DNA from 4 places in the Paenibacillus sp. MMO-58 genome. Region 4 is predicted to be linked to each of the others. Evidence: predicted binding sites of a transcription regulator. Region 4 holds the regulator's gene; each other region holds the start of a gene.
The links. Region 4 encodes LexA, which represses DNA repair genes until DNA is damaged. Its sites were predicted from a motif close to CGAACATATGTTCG; they were not measured.

Region 1 (3,897 bases), 370 kb from region 4:
GCACATGTCCTTGACGTTGGAGGCTTTCTTCAAAGACTGTTCGAACCGGCGAAGCGGAGGTACAATCGCCTCTCTCGCCGCCATAACGGCCTGAAATTCCCGTTTGGCTTTTGCGGACGGCTCGGATACCGTTTCCGGCTCATCCTCAAGAGACTGCTGCATAAGCGGCTTCCACCTGGAGCGGTCAAGCCACTTCCATCCGTCGACTCCGGCTGCCAGCACATAGTTCTCCAAGCGGTCAAAAAGCTCGCGCGACATGCTGCCGTCAATCGGGAACAGCAGCTCCGTCTTGATGCACCGGAATACCGCCTCGTAATGCCAGCCGTGTAGCACCGTCTCCAGCGCGGAACGGATAAATTCAACGAGCGGATGATGGACCGTATTATTCTTTTGGTCAAGGAAGTAGGGAATCTCGTAATCATCGAAAATCGTTTGAATATAGTCCGTATATTCAGCCGCGTTCCGCACCATAACCGCCATGTCTCGCCAGCGAAGACCCTCTTCGCGTGCCCGCCTAACCATATCCCGCGCCGCTGCTTCCACCTCGGCTCTTCTGTTGGCGGAGGCATGGAGGGATACGCCGCAGGCAGAACTGTCTACAGCCAGCAGCTTCTTATCCGGTATAAGCATTGGGGTTCTTCCGCCATAATGCTTCTCTAGATGAGCCAGCATCGAACTCCCTTTGAAGCGGTATGGAACTCCTTCATCCAGCACGACGGTTTCATGCACGGGTACGCCGGCTTGCGCCGCTAGAGCAGCCAGTTTGCCGTACGTTTCGGCCGTAGGGTGGAAAAGTTCAAGCTCATGCGGCATTTCGCCGTTATCGTAAGGACGGTCAAGCGTAAGCGCAACGGTCACTTCCGCGGAAGAAGCGATCAGCGTGCCAAGCGCATCGTATTCCTTCGGCGTAAAACCATGGAAGCCGTCAATCCACAGATGGGCACCCTGCATCGCCGGCGCGTTGGCATAGCCTGCAATCAGCTGCGTCAAATAATCTTCCGAATCGATATAAAGGCCAAGCAATTCCTGCTCCAGCTTGTCATATACAAGCCGAAGATCATGCAGCTTCCGGTTAAGTAGCGACGCGTCTTCTACCGATGCCGTTTTTTCCTTCAGCAGATCGGCATCAATCCCGTAGCGCTTCCACTCGGTCAGCAGCTCGCCAAGCCGTTCAATGAAACCGGGCTGCTCCGCCCCGCTTTGGAAAAGCTCAAGCTGCTTGCCGAGCCTGTGTATAATCTTGAACAGCATCATATGCTTGCCGTTATCGCTGATCGGAATTAACGCGGTGCCGCCCGTCTCCTGCATGACGCGAAAGGCCAGACGGCGGAAGCTAAGCGCCTGGGCGCGAATCGTCCCGCTTAGCGACGTGCCTTTCAAAAGCGCGTACTCCGTCTGGAATGTAGCCTGTTCCGGGACCAGCATAACAAGCGGCGCTCCATCCGGCTCGCCTTGCAGCTTGGCGCGGATTGCGTCCAGACAATACGTTGTTTTCCCCGTTCCCGAGCGGCCAAGCACAAATCGAAGCCCCATCCTAACTCTTCCCCTCCGAATCTATCTCATAATCTATCATTCTATCATAGCGCGGGTCCTTTTTCACCCGGACGACAAACGTATGTTCTGGAAGAAGTGCTATCTTTTTAACAAGAAAATATTGCAATCCCTTAAATGCCGAGTATAATACTAGGTAATATAATGATCCGGATTGGAGGAACGGCAAATGACCTCGGAAGATACGCAATGGATTAACGATTATCTGGATTTATACAACTATGCCAAGCAAATCGGCGATCTGGAGTGGCAGCAGGAGATTACCCGTTCGCTCGCCGGGTGGAAGGAACAAGCATGCCAGCAGGCTCTGTCAGTGAAAGCCGCTGAACTATGGAGAAAGTTTGACGTCATCAACCGGAAGATGCTTGATCTTTATCGGCAATTGAGAAATTCCGATGATTCCTCCGATTTGAAAACGTTACGGGAAGAGGTCTGGCTGCTGAAGCTTCAGCGTGTCGAGCTGAGCCGTCAATTCAAAGAATCCTTCTAGCAAGGTGAACCGGCTATCGTCCATTATAAATTCTTAGAATAAAATAAAAAATCCCGCATGCGGATTTCCGCTCTGCCGGATTATGGGTTAGCAGACATGCAGTGAACTGCTCTGTCCATTATGGAACCGCTGGGTACAGTCGTCTGTCTCTCAGCGTTACATTCCTATTATACACATCTATTAATCGATTGAATATGTCTATTTTTCGAACAAGAAGCCGCATGGATCCCTCACCGATCCATACGGCTTTTTCCGTATTATTTACTCCGCACTTCGAACACGGCAAATTTCAAGTAATGCCCTTCCGATACGCCAAGCAGCTGCGGATGATCCTTGCCAGCAGCCCGCCACTCCACGAGACGCAGCAGCTTGCCGGCATCGGATGCCGCTTCCTGAATCGTCTCTAGGAACAGATCCGGCCGCATATGGTACGAGCAGCTGGCCGTAACGAGATAGCCGCCTTCGTTAACCAGCTTGAGGCCATGCAGGTTGATGTCTTTATAACCCCGGCATGCTCCGGCAACTGCGCTTTTGGTCTTTGCGAAAGCGGGAGGATCGAGGATAACAACATCCCATGTACGGCCCCCGCCGCTAAGAGGCTTCGAAGTATCCGCACCGGCACGGCTGCGCTCCGCACGCTCTTCAACGCCTTTTACCTGCGTGCGCAAATAATCAAAGGCATCCGCCACGACAAATTCTACGCGATCCGTGAAGCCGTTACGCTCCACGTTGCGGCGCGCCGTATCGATGGCATGCTCGGATACGTCGAGACAGGTTACTTTTTTCGCGCCGTATTTGCAGGCATGGAGAGTGAAGCTGCCGGTATGGGCAAAGCACTCCAGCACGGTCGCACCGTCCCAATAAGGGAAAGTCACTTCTTTGCCGTTCGTATTCACCGGTACAAGCCTCGTAACTTCGGTATCCGTATCAGCCGGACGGTTCTCGAGGCGAATGCCGCTGCGAGCTCCCCAGCCCTTCATCAGGGGTTCGATAGAAGCGCGGTTCTCGCGTTGATCGTAGAAATAACCGGTCTTTTGACCTTCCACGATATCGACTTCCAGCTTAAGACCATTCTCTTCAATCTCGAGTATCCGCGGGCACTCCCCGTACAGAACTCCGGTACGCAGCTCAAGTCCTTCCAGCTGCCTAACTCCCACATCGCTCCGCTCGTAGATCCCCTTCGGCTGGAATACGTCAACAAGAGCGTCTACAATCGCTTCCCGGCGGATATCCAGTCCAAGCGTCAGAATCTGAACGACCAGCACATCGGCGAAACGGTCTACCACTAGACCGGGAACAAAATCAGCCTCTCCGTAAACGAGCCGGCAATCGCGGTCCTGCACGAACCGGCTGCGGTGCGCTTCGCAAAGACGAAACTTCTCGCGGAAGAAGCCCGCGTCCATCTCTTCAAGCGGCTGATAGGAGGCGACCCGGACCGTGATTTGGGACTTGGGATTGTAATAACCGGTTGCCAAATATTTACCGTTAGACCCAACGACATCTACCAGCGCTCCCGGCTCCGCTTCCCCTTCCAGCTTTTCGATTTCATTTGCGTAAATCCATGGGTGGCCTGCTTCAAGACGTTTCCTGCGGCCCTTCTGCAGCCATACTTTCGCTTTGCTCACTTCGTTAATCTCCCTCTCTGTTCCTGGCTTGTCATGCTTGTCTTAGCGTAAGCATATGTATCAACGATAACTTTTTATAAAAAGGAGAATCCTGCTATGCTCCATTCCATTCTTCTGCCAATGGCGATCGGCTTCACCATCTTTATAAGCGGGATGAAGCTGATGGAGCTGGCGCTGCACCGGTTAGCCGGCCCGTATCTGCAGCGTATGCTGCATCGTTCAACGGCGACC
Region 2 (3,897 bases), on a different contig from region 4:
AGCTGCTTGTGGCGGCTGTACTGATCTCGCTCGTTCAAATGGATAAGCTGGCGGCATGGATGGCCATCATTATTATCAGCCGCGAATTCGCGGTTACGGGTTTGCGTCAGATCGCTTTGCTGGAAGGCAGCGTAATGGCGGCGAGCAAATGGGGCAAATGGAAAACAGCCGTACAAATTACGATGATCATTTCGCTTCTGCTCAACAACTTCCCGTTTACGTTTATCGATTTTCCGTTTGACGATATCGTAAGCTGGATTGCCGTTATTATTACGGTGTATTCCGGATTCGACTATTTCTTCAAGAACAAACATTTGATTCCTGTGCAATAATCAGGATCATATAAGCAACAATAAAGCATCTTTCCATTCGTGGAGAGATGCTTTTGCTTCCTAATGCTGCAGGATTCGAAGGGGGAAATCGTATGAAAGCTGAAATTATCGCAGTGGGCACCGAGCTTTTGCTTGGTCAAATCGTCAATACAAACGCACAATTCTTGTCCAGAAAGCTTGCATCGCTTGGCATTGATGTTTACTTTCAGACGGTCGTTGGCGATAACCCGAACCGGATCCGCCAAGCGATTGAGATTGCCCGCCAGCGTGCCGACCTGCTTGTGTTTACCGGCGGACTTGGTCCTACGCAAGATGATCTGACGAAGGACGTCCTCGCGGCCTATCTGAACCGCGGCCTGTCCCTTCATCAGCCTTCCATGGATAAGATCGAGCAAATGTTCAGCTCTCGCGGCATCCATATGGTAGAGAGCAACCGCAGACAAGCGCTGATGATTGACGGCAGCGCCCCGATTGATAATGAAGCCGGGCTTGCCGTCGGCAACGGCCTGTCCGAAGACGGGACGCATTATTTGCTTCTGCCCGGGCCTCCTCGCGAGATGAAGCCGATGATGGAGGGGCCGGCGTCGGATTGGCTCCGGTCTATTCTGGGGGCAGAAGAACCGCTTTATTCGAGACTGCTTATGTTTGCAGGGATTGGGGAATCGACGCTAGAAGCTAAGCTGATTGATCTGATCGAAGCCCAATCGGATCCTACTATCGCGCCATATGCGAAGGAAGGCGAGGTCGCCATTCGGGTATCTACGAAAGCGGCGAACGAAACCGATGCGATAGTCAAGCTGGATCAAACCGTCGATGCGATCAAGCAGCGGGTGGGCGAGTACTTATATGCGCAGGAAGAGATTACGCTGGAAGAGCAGGTCGTGCAGCTGCTTCGGACATCGAGAAGAAAGCTCTCGACAGCCGAAAGCATCAGCGGAGGCTTGCTTGCAGAGCTTATTACCGGCATTCCCGGCAGCAGTGGGGAATATTCCGGCGGCGTTGTTACTTATACGAACGAGATGAAGCATAAGCTGCTCGGCATCCCGATGGCGCAGCTTGAAGGAGACGGAGCGCCGGGAGCGATCAGTGAATCTACGGCAGCAATGATGGCCGAACGCGTCAGACAAATCGGAGATTCCGATTTTGGCGTGTCGCTCACGGGGGTAGCCGGCCCGGCTCAGGCGGAAGGCAAGCCCGTTGGCTTGGTCTATTACGCGGTTGCCGAGAGGGGCAAGCCGACAGCCGTATTTACCGGCCATTTTTCCGGTACCCGCGCCATCATCCGCATCCGTGCGGTAAAGGCTGCCTTATATCAATTGTGGCTGAAGCTGCGCGAACATTAATTTGTCGGATTAACGCGAAAAATACTTGCCTGTTTGTACCATTTCCGCTATAATTGGTCTCATGCGGAAGAACCGTGGCGAAGATTACTTTGCTGCGGTTTTTTTATGTCTATTTTTAGAATCATGACGAATCGCGCATAGTTGCCCAAGAGGGCAAAAGCCGTTTCGCCATGCGTCTGGAAAGGACGTGGAAACAAAAAGACGAATGTATGTTCGAAAAAAAGCTTGGCAATTGAGCGGAAACAAGGTATCATACAATTATAAATAACGAAGGATGTGAGTAGCTTGTCGGATCGTCGTGCTGCTTTGGAGATGGCTTTACGTCAAATTGAGAAGCAATTTGGTAAAGGCTCCATCATGAAATTAGGGGAATCCACACATATGCAAGTTGAAACCGTACCAAGCGGTTCAATTGCTTTAGATATTGCTCTTGGAATCGGCGGTTTGCCAAGAGGCCGTATTATTGAATGCTACGGACCGGAATCTTCCGGTAAAACAACCGTTGCGCTTCACGCTATTGCGGAAGTACAACGGATCGGCGGACAAGCTGCGTTTATCGATGCGGAGCATGCGCTTGATCCATTGTACGCGAGCAAGCTTGGCGTAAATATCGACGAACTGCTGTTGTCGCAGCCGGATACGGGCGAACAGGCGCTTGAGATCGCAGAAGCGCTTGTACGAAGCGGCGCGGTCGATATTATCGTTATCGACTCGGTAGCAGCGCTTGTACCGAAAGCAGAGATTGAAGGCGATATGGGGGATTCACATGTCGGTCTGCAGGCACGTCTGATGTCGCAGGCTCTGCGTAAACTGGGTGGCGCGATCAGCAAGTCGAAAACAATCGCCATCTTTATTAACCAGTTGCGCGAGAAAGTCGGCGTTATGTTCGGTAACCCGGAAACTACGCCTGGCGGCCGTGCACTGAAGTTCTATTCCAGCGTACGTCTGGAAGTACGCCGGATTGAGACGATCAAGCAAGGCAACGATATGGTTGGTAACCGTACGCGGATTAAAGTCGTGAAGAACAAAGTAGCTCCTCCGTTCAAGCAAGCGGAGATTGATATCATGTACGGCGAAGGCATTTCGAGAGAAGGCAGCCTTGTAGATATTGGTGTAGAGATGGATATCGTTCAGAAGAGCGGTGCTTGGTTCTCCTATAATGGCGATCGCTTGGGCCAAGGACGCGAGAACGCGAAGCAGTTCTTGAAGGATCATCCGGAAGTTGCTGCGGTAATCGAGAAGCAGATCCGCGAAGCAAGCAACTTGTCGGCTTCTGCACAGCCAGCAGACTTCTCGAAAGATGATGACGATGACTTTGATGAGTCGGAACTTGACGATTAATAGTAATAATTAAGGAAGAAGCAGCGCCGTCCTTTCGAGGGCGGCGCTGCTTCTTTGCAATGAACGGGGTGTAACCAGGATGTTAATCGAGATTTCTGCGGTAGAGCAGGACCGCAAGGATCGTAAGCGATACCATGTGTATGCAAACGGCATGGAAGAGCCGTTGTTATCCGTCCACGAGGATCTTCTTATAAAATACACGTTGTTTAAAGGGAAGGAGCTTACAAGGGAAGCTATTGCCGAGATTGCCGATGAGGACGAAAGATACCGGGCTTACTCGCTTGCCGTCACCTATCTTGGCATAAAAGCAAGAACCCGCAAACAGATCGAGCAATATTTGCTCCGCAAGGAATTTGAACCCGAACCAATTGCTTACGCTCTTGAACGTTTAGAATCGGAACATATTGTTGATGATGGAGAGTATGCGCGGCATTTCGCCATGCAGCGTATCCGTTACAGTCAGAAGGGTCGCCGCTGGATCAAGCAGGAGCTGCAGCAACGCGGAGTATCGAAGCAGGCGGCTTCCGACGCGCTTGAAGCTATCGACAAGGAAGACGAACTCGCATCCGCCGTGCATGCGGCGAAGAAGAAATGGCGTTCTCTCAAAGGAGAGAACAGAGAGAAACGGCAGAAGCTGATGGCCTTTTTATTGCGTCGGGGCTTTCCTTCGGATGTCGTTAAACAAGCGGCTAAAGCGGCTATAGATGAAGCGGAAATCGAGCAGGCGGATGAGGATGAAGGGCTTTTGCTTGACAATTGATTTTGCCAAAAGATAAAATAAAATTGTATTCCTTTTATATCAAATCAATTTTCCTTCCAAAAGTTGATTTGAAACGATTATTTTCGTCAATAAGTTTGAGAATCAATCGGTATGGAAACCG
Region 3 (3,897 bases), on a different contig from region 4:
AGCTGTATACGGTAGCAAGGCTTACCTTAACGGAGACCTTGCGCAAGGATATGCTGGGGGAGCAGATTCGGAACGCGCAAGTGATGTTGTCCGGCCTTGGCTACGCGACGCAGCGGGAAGACGGTTATTATAACGCTTCGACCGAGCAAGCCGTTAAGGATTTCCAGAACGCTTCCGGATTGCCGGTTACAGGCGAGATCGATACGAAGACGGCGTCGTCTTTGGAGCAGGCCGTAGTAAAATGGATTAAGGATCAGAAGAATGACAAACAGCTGCTGGAAGCAATCCAGGCGGTCAGCAGGAAATAAAGAGGAGACGGCGAATTTATAAAAGGTTGGCTCTAAAGCGGAGTCAGCCTTTTATTTTGGATGGAGATGGGAGTGTAGCGTTTGGATGCAGCCAATGCTTTACTGGACCAGTTCGGCCGGGCATTTATACATTTGCTTGTGCAGCCTTTTTATTATATTGCGGTATTATTTATTATCCTTCAGTATACGAGACAGATCAGCTTGGAAAGACGGATGTTCGCCGTAAGGCTGCACATCTGGCCGCGGCTCGTGGCAAAAGCGATGCTGGCCGGGCTTGCAGCCGGGGTGCTCGCTTCCGTTGCAGGTGCTTTTATCGGCCTAACTCTAACCGGCGATGCCGTATTATGGCTATGGGGTTCGGCGGTTGTGCTTCTTTTGTTCCGAATTCGCTATCTGTGCTTTGCCTATGGCGCGGGAGCATTAGCGCTTCTGCAATGGATCGTTGGTTTTACTTCGCTCGAAAATAGTGACGGATGGCTTGGAGACGCGGCGAACTCGCTTGCCGGACTTGATATGCCGGGGATTTTCGTATTGGTAGCGCTGCTTCATCTGGTAGAAGCTTTCCTTGTCCGGAGACTAGGAAACAAGCTGGCTACTCCGCTCTTCCTGGAAGGGAAGCGGGGGAAGCTTGTGGGCGGCTATATGCTGCAGGGCTTCTGGCCGGTTCCGCTGCTGCTGCTTGTGCCGGCAGCCGGAGGGACATCGGTAGTTGACCTGCCTTGGACGCCGTTATTCGGGGGCGATTGGACGCAGGGCTGGACAGTTGTCGCTTTGCCGATGATTATCGGCTTCAGCGAAATGACGCGCACGATGCTGCCTGAGGCCAAAGCCCGCCATGCGGCAAAAGGGCTCATGTGGTACAGCCTGCTGCTGACCGGTGCGGCGCTTCTCGCCTGGTGGCTGCCGGCGCTGCTGCCGCTTGCCGCTTTATGTTCGCTGCTGCTGCATGAGGCCATCATCTGGCGCAGCCGAGCGGTGGAATCCACGCAAAGTCCGCTGTACGTGAATGATCAGCGCGGCTTGCGTATTCTCGGTATCGTGCCGGGTACGCCTGCTGAGGCAATGAAGCTGCAGGCCGGCGAGATTATTTCGAAGGTGAACGGCACCAGGGTGTTCACGAAAGAAGATCTTCATGAGGCGCTGCAGAACAATTCGGCGATGTATAAGCTTGAGGTGCTGAACAGAGAGGGCGAGATCAAGTTTGTGCAGCGGGCCCGTTATGAAGGGGAGCATCATCAGCTCGGGGTTATTTTATCCCCTGATGAGCGGGCTACCTATTACGCTTCGGCAGAGCCCGCTACGCTGATTGACCTTTTGCGCCGCGCAAGGACGGCAAGGCGCAGCGGCGGCGTTTACGCGAAAGAGGAAGACCGTTCGCGTACTTTGAATGTTTAAATAGAAAGGGGCTTTTCCTGGGCGGCTGCTTAGGGAAAGCCCTTTGATTTTATGTTTGCATCAGCCTCTATAGACGTCTATAATAGAGGGGAACACACATTCGGATATGCTGTGTGCGTATCGATTTGTCCGCGAGACGGTTGCTATTCCTTCTAAGTTCTAAGGAGGTGTAAGCCGTTTACGCTTGTATATATTGACTATAATGATTGATGAGTAAGGGAAACGGGGTGGATGACGCAAGTGAATGAGATTTCAGAGCAATTATTTCAATTAAAGTCGGACTACACGCCGCAGGGCGATCAGCCGGGAGCCATCAGAAAACTTGTTGAAGGCGTGAATAACGGCGAAGTCAAGCAAACCTTGCTTGGTGCGACGGGTACGGGCAAGACGTATACGATTGCCAATACGATAGCGCAGCTTAACCGGCCGACGCTGGTTATTGCCCATAACAAGACGCTCGCGGCACAGCTGTGCAGCGAGTTTAAGGAGTTTTTCCCGGACAATGCAGTAAGTTATTTCGTCAGCTATTATGATTATTTTCAGCCTGAGGCTTATATCCCGTCTACGGACACTTATATTGAGAAGGATTCCAGCATTAATGATGAGATCGACAAGCTGCGCCACTCCGCGACCAGTTCATTGTTCGAGCGCAGGGACGTCATTATCGTAGCGAGTGTATCTTGCATCTACGGTCTCGGTTCGCCTTCCGAGTACGGCAGTCTGGTACTGTCGCTGCGGGTAGGCATGGAGAAGTCCAGAGATACGATTCTTCATAAGCTTGTTGATATTCAGTACCAGCGCAATGACATTAACTTTATCCGCGGTACGTTCCGCGTGCGCGGCGATATTGTAGAGATTTTCCCGGTTGCCAATAATGAGCGGGCGATTCGGGTCGAGCTGTTTGGCGATGAGATTGAACGGATTACGGAAATCGACGTGCTTACCGGCGAGATCGTAAGCGAACGCGATCATGTTGCTATATTCCCGGCGTCTCACTTCGTTACCCACGAAGAAACGATGAAGGTTGCGCTTGGCAATATCGAGCGTGAGCTGGAGGAACGTCTTGCGGAGCTTCGGGAAGAAGGCAAGCTGCTGGAAGCGCAGCGTCTGGAGCAGCGTACCCGTTATGACCTCGAAATGATGGCGGAGATGGGCTTCTGTTCCGGCATCGAGAACTATTCCGGACCTTTGACCTTCCGCGAGCGCGGGGCAACGCCGTATACGCTGATGGATTATTTTCCGGAAGATATGCTGATCGTCATTGACGAATCGCACGTTACCCTGCCGCAGATTAGAGCTATGTACAACGGAGACCGCGCGCGGAAGGAAATGCTCGTTAATCACGGCTTCCGTCTGCCGTCCGCACTGGATAACAGGCCGCTGCGCTTCGAAGAATTCGAGGAAAAAGCGAAACAGCAGATTTACGTGTCGGCGACACCGGGACCTTATGAGCTGGAGCATTGCCCAACGATGGTTGAGCAGATTATCCGTCCGACAGGCCTGCTGGATCCGATTATTGAGGTGCGTCCGACAAAAGGACAAATCGATGATCTGCTAGTCGAGATCCGCGATCGGATAGCCAAGGATGAACGCGTCCTTGTCACCACGCTGACGAAGAAGATGGCCGAGGATTTAACGGATTATTTCAAAGAGATTGGCATTAAAGTGCGTTATCTGCACTCCGATATCAAGACGCTGGAGAGGATAGCAATCCTTCGCGACCTGCGTCTCGGTACGTTCCATGTGCTTGTGGGTATTAACCTCTTGAGGGAGGGCCTCGATTTGCCGGAAGTATCCCTTGTTGCGATATTGGATGCGGACAAAGAAGGCTTCCTCCGTTCCGAACGCTCGTTGATTCAGACGATTGGCAGAGCTGCGCGTAATAGCGATGGCCGGGTTATCATGTACGGGGATAAGATTACCGATTCCATGGATAAGGCGCTGAAGGAGACGGAGCGCCGCCGGACCATCCAAATTGCTTATAACGAAGAGCATGGGATTACGCCTCAGACGATCCGCAAGAAAGTGCATGATGATATAAAGGCAACGAAAGTAGCCGAGGAGAAGTCGGAATATTTGACTGGCGTAGGCTCCGAGAAGATGACGAAGAAGGAACGCCAAGCTTTGCTGCAAAGGCTGGAAGCCGAGATGAAGGATGCGGCGAAGAATCTGCAGTTCGAGAGAGCCGCAGAGC
Region 4 (3,897 bases):
ATGAGCAGCATGAATTGATCGTTCCCGCCAGAACGGCGGGCAACCAGCGACTGTTCTCTTTTAATGACGTGGAACGGTTATTGGAAATTAAGGCGTTAATCGAAAAAGGCGTTAATATCGCCGGCATTAAGCAAGTCATGAATCCGGTTTCAAAAGAATCGGACGATGCAACAATCGTAAGCGAGCAGTCCGAAGTGAAGCGCAAGGAGCTATCCGACGCGCAGCTGCACCGCCTTCTCAAGCAGCAATTGCTGGAGAAACGTCCAGGCCAGGCTTCGCTTATTCAAGGTCAGTTGTCCCGTTTCTTGAACAAGCGCTAGCATGTCCTATTAATGCTGATGCTTACGAAGTAAGAATAGCTTCGCAATTCTTTAAGCGTATGCTTCCGAAGCAAGAATTGCTTCACAATTCTTTTGAAGGAGATGAATGCTGTGAGCTACACAAAAGAGGATATTAAACGCATTGCGGAGGAACAGAACGTTCGATTTATCCGTCTTCAATTTACCGATTTACTCGGTACGATCAAAAACGTAGAGATTCCGGTAAGCCAGCTGGATAAAGCATTAGATAATAAAATGATGTTTGACGGATCTTCCATTGAAGGTTACGTTCGTATCGAAGAATCTGACATGTACTTATACCCTGATCTGGATACTTGGGTAGTATTCCCATGGGTTGCGCAAGACCGCGTTGCCCGTCTGATCTGTGATATTTATATGCCTGACGGCACTCCGTTCGCGGGCGACCCGCGCGGTATTCTGAAGCGTGCGCTGCAAGAAGCGGAAGAAATGGGCTTTACGGCAATGAACGTTGGTCCGGAACCGGAATTCTTCCTGTTCAAGACGGATGAGCGCGGAGAGCCTACAACCGAGCTGAATGACCAAGGCGGATACTTCGACCTTGCGCCAATGGACATGGGCGAGAACTGCCGCCGTGAAATCGTACTGACGCTGGAAGAGATGGGCTTCGAGATTGAAGCTTCCCACCATGAGGTTGCTCCCGGCCAACACGAAATCGACTTCAAATATGCGGACGCGATCAAAGCCGCAGACCAAATTCAAACGTTCAAGCTTGTTGTTAAGACGATTGCGAGACAGCATGGCCTCCATGCTACCTTCATGCCGAAACCGCTGTTTGGCGTAAACGGTTCCGGTATGCACTGTCACCAATCGCTCTTCCAAGGCAACACTAACGTATTCTATGAAGAGAAGGATCGTCTGGGTCTTAGCCAAACCGCACGTTACTACATGGCCGGTATTCTGGAGCATGCGCGTGCGATGGCGGCTATTACGAACCCTACGATCAACTCTTACAAACGGATGGTTCCAGGTTATGAAGCCCCTTGCTACGTAGCTTGGTCGGCGAGCAACCGTTCGCCAATGATCCGTATCCCGGCTTCCCGCGGCCTTAGCACGCGTATCGAGGTTCGCAACCCGGATCCGGCTGCTAACCCGTACCTCGCTCTTGCCGTAATGCTGAAAGCCGGCCTTGACGGCATCAAGAACAAAACTGCCCTTCCGGCACCTGTAGACCGTAATATCTACATCATGACGGAAGAAGAGCGCCTGGAATCAGGCGTGCCAAGCCTTCCTTCCGATCTGAAGGAAGCACTCGACGAAATGCTCCGCAGCGACGTTATCTGCGAAGCACTAGGCGAGCATGCTTTGGCTCACTTCTATGAGCTGAAGGAAATTGAATGGGACATGTATAAAACACAAGTCCATCAATGGGAACGCGATCAGTATCTGACGCTGTACTAGGAAGGAAATCCCTTGGCGCTCTAAGCGTCAAGGGATTTTTTCTATCTCCTATATAAAGTCGGAGGGCTGACGGGAATAATGTTCGCAAGAATGATGTAGACGATAAGATTGCAGGGGATAAAGAGAAGGAAAAGAAGTCTAACAAACAAGGATGAAAGGTTGAAGTATTCGGCGATTCCTCCGCAAACTCCGGCTATGGATTTATCGAATACGGACCTCGTTAATTTCTTCTTCACGCTTAACCACCTCGTTACCAACAAGTAATACGATAATACCATAATCAGGTAAATAAAAAGAGGCTGTTCTCCCTAACCGAATGCAAATCGGATTAGCGGGAACAGCCTCTTTTATTCGAACGGATTAGTGGAAGTCACGGAACAAGCCAACTACCTTACCAAGAATGGTGACATTGTTCAAACGGATTGGCTCCATGGTGGAGTTCTCCGGCTGAAGGCGGATATGATCCTTCTCTTTGTAGAAGGTCTTAACCGTCGCTTCGTCATCTTCCGTCATGGCTACTACAATATCGCCGTTGTTGGCGGTTTGCTGCTGGCGGACGATAACATAGTCGCCGTTATGTATACCGGCTTCAATCATGCTGTCGCCAATGACATTCAGGATAAATACCTCATCGTCGCCTACGAAGTGTGCGGATAACGGGAAGTACTCTTCAATATTCTCAGTCGCCGTAATCGGCACGCCTGCCGTTACTTTGCCGACGATTGGCACTTGAGCCACAGCGGGGAGGATAATGCCGTCAACACCGTCTTGATCCAAAATTTCGATCGCCCGAGGTTTCGTTGGATCTCGTCTGATCAGGCCTTTCTTCTCAAGCCGATCCAGATGGCCATGAACGGTGGAGCTTGACGCCAGGCCAACCGCTTCGCCGATTTCGCGAACAGAAGGCGGGTATCCTTTGTCCCGAACCTCATTCTTAATAAATTCAAGAATCGACTGCTGGCGGTTCGAAATCTTAGACACGTGAATCACTCCAATATACTATTTGAAGAAAATTATAGCATAGAACCGGAGTTCGTACAAACATAAGTTCTTAAAAACAAAAGTTCGCATTTTTTATTGACTACAAACATTTGTTCGTGTTATTCTAAGGACATAAGAAAACAGAACAAACGTTCGGGGAGCGATAATAATGATCATGAATCCATCTTTTTATAAAAGTATCCATAATGAAGAAACTGCTAAAACGTTCAAATCGCGGGGACATCACCTTCAACGTCATGCATTTAAACTTATTGTGTGTGCCGCAGTGTTCATTCTTCTCTTTACAAGTTTCCTTATGATGCGTACGAATGCATCGTCCGATCATATTCAAGAGGCTGCAGCGAATGAGCAAACGGTTATCGTAACGGCTGGAGATACGTTGTGGGGGATTGCAGATCGTTTTACTGAGGGCTCCAAGGACATCAGACAATACATATACAAGATTAAGGAACGCAACCAATTAAGCTCGGTCGAGCTACGGCCAGGACAGGTGTTAATTATTCCTAAATAGGCTATATAATCGGAAGGATAGGCAATTCGGACACAGGATGTTCGAAATTGCCTGTCCTTTTCTTATTCTTCTATCATTGCCTTGACAATTGCTCGCGTTAAAAGTCAAAATAGGTAAGAAGGATGAGTAATAAGCAAATGAGGTGAAGGCAGTGGAAGAAGTCATCGCGCGTATTAACGAATTATCCCGTAAAAATAAAACGGTAGGTTTAACCGAAGAGGAAATAGCGGAACGTGCCGTATTGCGTCAGAAATATTTGGAGAATTTCAAAAGGAATTTCCGCCAGCAGTTGGATACGATTGAGATTGTAGACGGCGATCCTAACGATGTTGCTCACTAATGGCTTTACATTTATATAGCTAGCGTTGGCGCCGTTCCATGAACGGCGCTTGCAATATACAATAGGAGGAATAAGCTTGTCACGCACATGGGAGCGCAAAGTGCGCAAAAATACGAACCAAATTAACAAAGCGCGTAAAAAGCATGGAGCATCGCAGATTGGCACTTCATCTAAACCCAAGGTAGACCGTTTTACCGGCCGCAACTACATATTCCCGATTGTGCTCATTTTGTTGATCAGTATGTATACCGTTTTCGTTACGACGGATCCATCCTTTGAGCCTA

Region 1: the regulator LexA is predicted to act here: its motif matches at 1,609-1,622, upstream of addB (helicase-exonuclease AddAB subunit AddB).
Region 2: the regulator LexA is predicted to act here: its motif matches at 1,878-1,891, upstream of recA (recombinase RecA).
Region 3: the regulator LexA is predicted to act here: its motif matches at 1,793-1,806, upstream of uvrB (excinuclease ABC subunit UvrB).

What each region holds. Positions count from the first base shown of each region.
Region 1 covers NZ_JBBCVY010000001.1:754,167-758,063, reverse strand. The annotation lists gene addB (helicase-exonuclease AddAB subunit AddB) at 1-1,533, opposite strand, end outside; gene WFJ73_RS03365 (hypothetical protein) at 1,721-2,041, shown strand; gene WFJ73_RS03360 (class I SAM-dependent rRNA methyltransferase) at 2,299-3,666, opposite strand; gene WFJ73_RS03355 (Na/Pi cotransporter family protein) at 3,763-3,897, shown strand, end outside.
Region 2 covers NZ_JBBCVY010000002.1:91,374-95,270, reverse strand. The annotation lists gene pgsA (CDP-diacylglycerol--glycerol-3-phosphate 3-phosphatidyltransferase) at 1-332, shown strand, start outside; gene WFJ73_RS06175 (competence/damage-inducible protein A) at 425-1,675, shown strand; gene recA (recombinase RecA) at 1,961-3,016, shown strand; gene WFJ73_RS06165 (RecX family transcriptional regulator) at 3,096-3,776, shown strand.
Region 3 covers NZ_JBBCVY010000017.1:17,417-21,313, reverse strand. The annotation lists gene WFJ73_RS30195 (S41 family peptidase) at 1-308, shown strand, start outside; gene WFJ73_RS30190 (PDZ domain-containing protein) at 390-1,703, shown strand; gene uvrB (excinuclease ABC subunit UvrB) at 1,935-3,897, shown strand, end outside.
Region 4 covers NZ_JBBCVY010000001.1:1,127,983-1,131,879, forward strand. The annotation lists gene WFJ73_RS05180 (MerR family transcriptional regulator) at 1-320, shown strand, start outside; gene glnA (type I glutamate--ammonia ligase) at 432-1,760, shown strand; gene WFJ73_RS05190 (PspC domain-containing protein) at 1,802-2,038, opposite strand; gene lexA (transcriptional repressor LexA) at 2,121-2,741, opposite strand; gene WFJ73_RS05200 (LysM peptidoglycan-binding domain-containing protein) at 2,911-3,273, shown strand; gene WFJ73_RS05205 (DUF896 domain-containing protein) at 3,425-3,613, shown strand; gene WFJ73_RS05210 (hypothetical protein) at 3,690-3,897, shown strand, end outside.